Regions from separate parts of the Pseudovibrio sp. JE062 genome, predicted to be linked through region 2. Evidence: riboswitches for the same ligand, from Rfam matches in the RefSeq annotation. Region 2 holds a riboswitch; the other holds the start of a gene.
What was found. Region 2 has a riboswitch for S-adenosylmethionine ahead of PJE062_RS16165 (O-succinylhomoserine sulfhydrylase). Riboswitches for the same ligand answer to the same signal wherever they lie in the genome.
Positions count from the first base shown of each region.

Region 1 (4,168 bases), on a different contig from region 2:
TGATTGCACGCAAAGCTGCAAAAGCCCTTGCCGTTCTTCCTTTGCTTTATGCTGTGAGCCAGCCTGCGCAAGCTGCTGAGACTGAAACCGCGATTTTCGCTGGTGGTTGCTTCTGGTGTATCGAGTCTGACTTTGACAAGATCGAAGGCGTTCTTGAGACCACCTCCGGTTACACAGGTGGCCGCACAGAAAACCCAACCTACAAGCAGGTTTCAGCTGGTGGTACTGGCCATATTGAAGCGCTGGAAGTGAAGTTTGATCCCGCGAAGGTGTCTTACGAAGAGCTGCTGACGGCTTTCTGGCATTCTGTTGATCCGACAGACGCTGGTGGTCAGTTCTGCGATCGCGGTGAGAGCTATCAGACAACCATCTTTGCAACCTCCCCGGCTCAGCTGAAGAAAGCAAAGGCCTCCAAGAAGGCACTCGACAAGTCCGGCGAAACAAACCGTCCGATTGTGACGCCTATCCGTACTGCGTCTGCGTTCTATGATGCAGAGGACTACCATCAGAATTATTATGAGAAGAACCCGATCCGCTACAAGTACTACCGCTATCGTTGCGGTCGCGACCAGCGTGTGAAAGAGGTTTGGGGACCTAATGCCTACAAAGGTATCCCCGGTGAGCACTAAGGGCTTACGATAGAAGATGAGAAGACCAGAGGGGTTCCTCTGGTCTTATTTGTTTTGGGTCTAGTTACCTTCGTAATACATGCGGTAGATGCCGCCTGCGGAGTCATCTGAAATCAGCAGGGAGCCGTCGCCCAGTTCAACCACATCAACGGGACGGCCCAGATAGTCACCACTGGCGTCAATCCAGCCTGTTGCAACGATGCTGGATTCTCCAGCTTCTTCCTGAGCGTTGATTGGAACGAAGACCACGCGGGCGCCAATGGGCACGGAACGATCCCATGAGCCATGCTGCGCGATGAAGACGCCGCCTTTGTACTCATCAGGGAACATATCCCCCTGATAGAACGTCATGCCAAGGCTGGCTGCGTGCGCATCCAGCTCGACCTCCGGATCGACCACACCGCTTGGTACTGGCTCATCGATGTAGTGCGGGGTTCTAACGGTTCCACCGCCATACCATGGGAAGCCGTAGTTCTTGCCGGGCTCTGTGGCCTTGTTCAGCTCTTCAGGTGGAATGTCATCGCCCATGCCATCGACCTGATTGTCAGTGAACCAGAGGTTCCCACTGTCTGGATGGAACTCAAGCCCTACCGAGTTTCTGATGCCAGTGGCGTAGACCTGACGATCCATTCCGTCGGTGGTGATGGAGATGATGCCTCCGATACCGAGACTGTCATAGAGCTTCAGCTTCATCTTGGGCGGTACGTTGTAGGGCTGACCGAGAGAAATGTAGATACGATCATCCGGTCCCTGATCACATACACGGGCGGAATGATTGTAGCTTTCTTCAGAAGGAGGAATGAGCATTCCCTGACCAACAAGCACCTTCACAGCAGGTTTGCCCTGCTCTTTGTTCTTTAAAGCATCGGGAAAGCTCAGAACGCGGTTTTGCTCGGCAAGGATCAGTGAGCCATCCTTGGTGAAGCAGACACCATTGGGGATGACAAAGGACTGGTTTGGCGCAAACTGACGGACTTCAGCAGCTTTTTTGGTGTCTTCATCCTGCGTCACCACCCAGACTCGATCTGTGGTTGTGCCAACAAAAACAGTTTTACCATCCGGCGCGACAGCCATATGGCGCGCATCCGGCACAACGGCGTAAGGTTCGATGCGAAAGCCTGGAGGCATCACCACCACACCGGTGTTGCGGGCCAGAGTTTTTTGGTCGTCAGTGTCCTGCTCGACATACTCGGTGGCCACACCATCAACGGTTTCGGTTTTTGTTGCTGCTAATGAAGTGGTTAGCAGCAAAGCATAAGCGCACCCTGACAGGACTCCATAGAGAACAGGTTTCGTGGTGCACATGGGTTTTCCTCCATAACGGCCTAGAAATTTGACTGAGAAAAGTTATCGCATTATTCGGAATGTTCTGCTGAGTGAGCTGTCACTATGCGCTCATTCAAAGTCTGAGGAGAATACTCAGATATGACGGGAATTCGGTTTATAGAACCACAAAAATTGGAGATATTCACTTAGCGGAAGTTGCGTTTTGTGGTGCTAGAATACGACATAACGTAAGTTTGAAAGTGTGGACAAAGAACAAAGGAAAGGTGCCCACTTGCATTTGCCTCATTTTCGTGCCAAATCCTACGCATCATCAAGAGAAGGGCTGGCGCCCTCGCCAACCTGCCTAACCGGGCAAGGTGGTCTCCGCCGAAAGGGATGTGGTTTCGAACTGAGGACGTCGTCTTCATCATTCGTAACAACCAAGCGGTAGTTTCAATGGATTTTGCGCCAGTCCTCCTCGGGAAACCGATGGAGGATTTAATGTTTGATCTTGCTAGTCAGCCTCAGTCTGCATGGCAATCGTATGTATCTGAATATGTGCCTCAATCCTTGAGGGAAGCCGTCGCTCATCTTGCCGACGAGTTTACCGCTGCCTATCTGCTTGATTGTCTGATCTTAGAAAAAGGGCTGCGCAGCCGTCTGCTTTCGAACTCAACGCGTCAAGCCAACACTCCCCTCACCACAGAAGAGCGTTCTGATCGTTTTGCAGTTCTGCTGCGTTTGTGGGCTGAAGGATGCCATACGGTCGTTGACGAGCGTTTGTTCGCTGATACGGTGCGCCGGCGCCCTGACGAGCTGGAAGCGCTGCGTGAATACTTCAGACAAAACGCGCTTCGCTCGAAAAAGAAATTCCCGAGCTAAGCAAGCTGACCTATAATCAGTAAATGATGTTTAAGCGGCGCGCGTGCCAAACTTGGCAGGAGGCGTTGCAAACGGATCTGCAAACATTGCCAGCCAGAGGCTCTGAGCTATTCGCTGTGCAGTCGCCAGCAGAAGAGGTGCGGCTTCGGGAGAGAAGATCGCATGAACTTCTTCTTCGAACAGATCCATCCATTCATGAAAGTTCTCGGTGGTCACGCCTGTGATTTTTGCGTGAGCCGGAACCGGTTTGCCTTTGTATGATCCGGTCTTCAGCAAAACGGAGGCCCAGAAATGCTTCATCTTATGCAGATGCGGCCCCCAGTCCTCGCCCATTTCTTTTAGGAAGATCGGCCCCAGCGTCTCATGCTGGCGTACTCTGCCATAAAAGCTTTCAACCAACTGGTTGATTTGCGCTGGTGTGATGGAAGGATCAAGCGGTGTCCGTTCACGCGCTGACATAACGGGAATTTTGGATGACACTGCTTGCTTCCTCTTCCTGACCAGTGAGCTGATTAAGCGTTGTTGTACTTTGCACGCTGCTCTTCAGAGATCTCGATTGGCTTACCGTTATCATCCACGGCAACAAAGGTGAACTGAGCATTTGTCACCTTTTCGCGGTAACCAAAACGATGGCGCAATGCCCAGGCTTCGATTGCCAGCGTAATTGAGGTTCTACCAACACGGAGGACACGGGAGTAAACACACATCACATCGCCAACTTTTACAGGGCGAATAAACGTCATGCTGTCGATCGCAACAGTCACAACGCGCTCCATGGCGCACTGACTTGCTGCAATACCGGCCGCAATATCCATTTGAGAGACAACCCAACCGCCGAAGATATCGCCAGATGCATTGGTGTCTGCCGGCATCGCCATTGTGCGTGTGGTCAGCTCACCTACTGGCTGCTCTTCTTCGACAGCGTCTCTTGTATCATTCATAGTTTTAAAGCTCCGTCGATCCATCAGAGGAAATGCTATGCATGGCGAAGCTCAACTACTCAAGAAGGGATCATCGCCATATGGAAGCAATCAACAACCTGGGTCGCACATTTCATGGTATTGGCCCGAGCGGTTTCAGCAACACACTCTTCGACGGCATTTTCGAATAAATTCAACCAGCTGGCAATATCATCACCGCATACCTGCTTTGCAGAACCGCGATACTTGCCAATCGGACGACCGGAATAACTCTGGTCTTTCATGAGAGCGGAGCACCAGAAACGAACGGCCTGCGCTTCATAGTCTTCCCAGTCGCATTTCATGTTGCTCTGGTAGACGTTTGCCAGTGTATCATTCTGACGAAGTTTTTCTGAATGATTGGCGACCAGCGCACGGACCTGATCGTGTGTCAGGTCAGGGTGAACTGGAGTGCATTCGTCTAGTGGGCGA
Region 1 is NZ_DS996814.1:41,807-45,974, forward strand. It holds gene msrA (peptide-methionine (S)-S-oxide reductase MsrA) at 1-629, shown strand, start outside; gene PJE062_RS21885 (sorbosone dehydrogenase family protein) at 690-1,934, opposite strand; SAM-I-IV-variant riboswitch at 2,219-2,349, shown strand; gene PJE062_RS21890 (hypothetical protein) at 2,397-2,777, shown strand; gene PJE062_RS21895 (group III truncated hemoglobin) at 2,808-3,257, opposite strand; gene PJE062_RS21900 (acyl-CoA thioesterase) at 3,290-3,718, opposite strand; gene PJE062_RS21905 (group III truncated hemoglobin) at 3,778-4,168, opposite strand, start outside.
Region 1: another riboswitch for S-adenosylmethionine. It lies ahead of PJE062_RS21890 (hypothetical protein); the one in region 2 lies ahead of PJE062_RS16165 (O-succinylhomoserine sulfhydrylase).

Region 2 (4,168 bases):
ACGATGATGACGCCCACATCGACAAGATCTGCGCCGATGAGGGTTTTCAGCGTCGGCATGCCGGAGGTGCCGGCAGGTTCGCCGTCGTCTTTGCCGCCTTCATCGATGCGCCCTTCCGGCAGCATGCGGCGGAAGGCGGTGACGTGGTGATTGGCTTTTTTGTGCTCATCCCGTAGCTGCGCGAGGCGCTCAGCAAAGTCAGCATGCGGAAGCAGAAAGGCGAGGAAGCGAGACTTCTTCTCCTCCAGCTCTGCATAAAACTCGCGCTCTACGGTGAAGAGAGGCATGGATCTTATGCCTCTTCTGCCTGTGTCGCTCTGAAGTGCTTGGACAGCTTGAGAGCCTGACCCTGATAGTTGGAGCCGATGCCTTCGCCGTAGAGGGTTTCCGGCACTTCCTGCATGTGTTCATAGACGAGACGGCCAACGGTCTGGCCATGTTCGACGATGAACGGCACGTCATGTGAGCGGACTTCCAGAACGGCGCGGGAGCCGGTGCCGCCTACGGTGGAGTGACCGAAGCCGGGATCGAAGAAACCTGCGTAGTGGACGCGGAACTCACCGACGAGCGGGTCAAACGGCACCATCTCTGCGGCGTAGTTTGGCGGGACGTGAACAGCTTCCTGCGAGACGAGAATGTAGAACTCGTTTGGATCAAGGATCAGGGTTGCGTCACCGCGATTGTAGATTGGCTCCCAGAAGTCTGCCGGGTCCTGAGCATCCTTGCGGTCCACGTCGATCACACCGGTGTGGCGTTTGGCGCGGTAGCCGATGAGGCTGTCTTTGCCGTTGCCTTTCAGGTCAATAGAGACCTGAACGCCGTTGCTGATGGCGTGCTCATCATTGCCGCCGGAGACAAGGGTGTGCTCCTTGTGGATGTGCAGCAGGTGTTCATCCGGAATGAAGCCACCGCCATTGCGGAAGCGGATCTGGCACAAACGAGAGCCTTCGCGGACCAGAACCGGGAAGGTCTTTGGCGAAATCTCTGCGTAGAGTGGGCCGTTGTATCCAGCCTCAACGCGGTCGAAGGCTTTGCCCTGATCGGTGATGACACGGGTGAAAACGTCGATGCGGCCCGTGGAGCTCTTCGGGTTTGCTGTGGCGGACAGGTCGTCCGGCAGGTTGAGAGCTTCCTGAAGTTGGACGATGTAAACGCAGTTGGTTTCCAGAACGGCGCTTTTGCTGAGGTCGATTTCGTGCAGGATCAGCTTGTCCAGCTTCTCTTCAACCCTGGCATCCGGGCCGGGCAGGAAGGAGGCACGGACACGCCACGCTTTTGCGCCCAGTCTCAGGTCGAGGCTCGCTGGCTGAATCTGGTCCCCGTCAGGCGCTCTGTCTGCTTTAATTGCATTGTTGGCAAACATAGCTTCAATCGCTTTTGCCGGAAGAATGCCTGTCATTGTTGGTCCCGCCCCACTCGTACTCAAATCGTTCTGACACTGATTAACGTAAGTTTGATCCTACGCCAAGTCTGCAACCAGAGCTGATTGATTGACCCTATGGAATTTTCGCGGTAAAACCGCTGCCTATTCCGTGGTGATTTGGTCGACCGGCTTGCAACCACGTTAAACAAGTAGCTAAAGGGTCGGGTTCTTGTATAGACCTCGGCCCGCGCCGGGGTTTTTAAATGAAGGGGTAGAGCAATATCTCTTCGGGCAGGAATGAGCGATGACAGACGCAAAGAACTGGAAGCCAGCAACTCGGCTTGTTCATGGAGGCACAACGCGCTCCAGCTTTGGTGAAACATCCGAAGCTATCTTCCTTACACAAGGGTATGTTTACGACAGCTCAGAAGCGGCAGAAGCACGCTTTCTTGGCGAGAATCCGGGCTATATTTATTCCCGGTATGCAAACCCGACTGTTGGAATGTTCGAGCAGCGAATGTGTGAGCTGGAAGGCGCTGAGGCCGCACGCGGCACTGCTTCCGGTATGGCGGCTGTTAATTCTGCGATCATGGCCTGCGTGAAAGCGGGCGATCACGTGATTGCACCAAAGGCGCTGTTTGGCTCCTGCCGCTACATCATCGAAAAGCTGCTGCCACGCTACGGTGTGGAATCCACACTGATTGATGGCACCGACATTGAGCAATGGAAAGCTGCGGTTCGTCCGAACACGACAGCAGCGTTTCTTGAGAGCCCAACCAACCCGACACTGGAAGTGATCGATATTCCGGCTGTGGCGGATATTATTCACGAAGCGGGTGGACGGCTTATTGTAGACAACGTGTTCGCAACTGCTATTTGGCAGAGCCCGCTGGAGTTGGGTGCGGATGTGGTGATCTATTCTGCCACCAAGCACATTGACGGTCAGGGACGATGTCTGGGCGGTATCGTGCTTTCCGATGAGAAGTGGATCGTGGAAGAGTTCCATGACCCGTTCAAGCATACCGGTCCTGCAATGAGCCCGTTCAATGCATGGGTTCTGCTGAAAGGTCTGGAGACGCTGTCCCTGCGCGTGGAGCGTCAGACTGCGACTGCGGGTAAACTGGCGGAGTTCCTTGCGGATCATTCTGCTGTGTCTCGCCTGATCTATCCGGGCCGTGCGGATCACCCGCAGGCAGATATTGTGGCGAAGCAGATGCGTGGTGGGTCCACCATGCTGGCGTTTGATCTGGCAGGCGGCAAGGAGGCTGCGTTCAAGTTCTCCAACGCGCTGGACATTGTCAGCCTCTCCAACAACCTGGGTGATGCGAAGAGCCTGATTACCCATCCGGCGACTACAACGCACCAGAGTGTTGCAGAAGATGCGCGTCTGGAGCTAGGCATCACAGACAAGACGCTTCGTCTTTCTGTTGGTCTGGAAGATCCAGATGATCTGCTGGAAGATGTTGCTCGTGCGCTGGAAAGCTTAAAGGGCTAACAGACCGCTTAAGAGCAAATTTTGCTTCTGAATTTAGAAAGGGTGCCTGAATTGGTGCCCTTTTTTGCTTTCAGGCTTTGGGTGCTGCTCCTCTGCCTGTGAGAGAACCATGCTCAACTCCGTTGTCGTGTTTGTTGTCATGCTGCTTGGAATGCTGGTGCTGTTCTCGTATCGCGTTCGGGTCTCGGAAAAATGGCAGGCAACCGTCACACCGCTGGCTTCGATTATCGGGAGTGGTTTTTTGGTCTCTGTGCCGATTATCGCCAAGGAGATTGGACACTGGGCGATTATCGGCATAAGTGGGCTCATTCTGGCGGCGTATTGCGTAGGAGCGGTGATCCGGTTCAACATTCTGCACACCGAGCAGATTGTGGAGCAGCAGCAACAGGAAGGGCGTATTCGACTGACCACGTCTCTGGAGAAGCTTTCACAGCTAACTCTGGCGTTCGCCTATTTCATCTCGATTGCCTACTACCTTGTGCTGCTTGGGAACTTCCTGCTCAAGGGTTTTGGGTATGAACATCGGGAGATAGCCAACTGGATCGGAACTGTGCTGACGGTCTTCATCGGGTTGGTGGGCTTCTCCGGCGGTTTGCATCTGGTGGAGCGGGTGGAGAAATATGCGGTTTCGCTGAACCTGACGGTGATCTTCGGTTTGCTGGTGGGGCTGCTGTTTTACAATGGTGAGCTTGCTTTTAGTGGGCAGTGGGAAGTGAGGGATGGTCTGAAGGCTGTTGGGCTGGAGAAGGTTCAGATTATGCTGGGTCTGCTGATTGTGGTGCAGGGGTTTGAGACCTCGAAGTTCATCGGTGATGAATACTCACCCAAGATGCGTGCTGAGACGATGAGGAATGCGCAGCTGTACTCCGCTGTGATTTACCTCTGCTTCTTCGCGTTGCTGACGGTTCTGTTTCCGCTTTTGAAGCATGATGAGAGCGTATCGGGGATCATCACGCTGGTGGGGCATGTGGCGATTGTGTTGCCGTTGCTGCTGACACTGGGAGCAGTTGCCAGCCAGTTTGGGGCTTCTGTTGCGGATTCCATTGGCTCAGCTGGTTTGTTGGAGGATGTAACCAACAGGCGGGTGAAGATAAGACATGCCTATCCGTTTATCACTTTCGTATCTGTTACCCTCATCTGGAGCACTGATATCCTGCATATCATCACTCTGTCTTCCAGAGCCTTTGCGTTGTTCTATATGCTTCAGTGCTGTGTGGCTCTGACAGCGCTTTGGCAACTGAAGGGGATGCGAAACCGGGTAGGAATGTTCTGGTTTACGGGCGCAACTGGTTTGTTATGTGCCCTGGTGG
Region 2 is NZ_DS996810.1:304,429-308,596, forward strand. It holds gene PJE062_RS16155 (YigZ family protein) at 1-287, opposite strand, end outside; gene PJE062_RS16160 (2'-deoxycytidine 5'-triphosphate deaminase) at 293-1,399, opposite strand; SAM riboswitch at 1,523-1,600, shown strand; gene PJE062_RS16165 (O-succinylhomoserine sulfhydrylase) at 1,668-2,858, shown strand; gene PJE062_RS16170 (hypothetical protein) at 2,968-4,168, shown strand, end outside.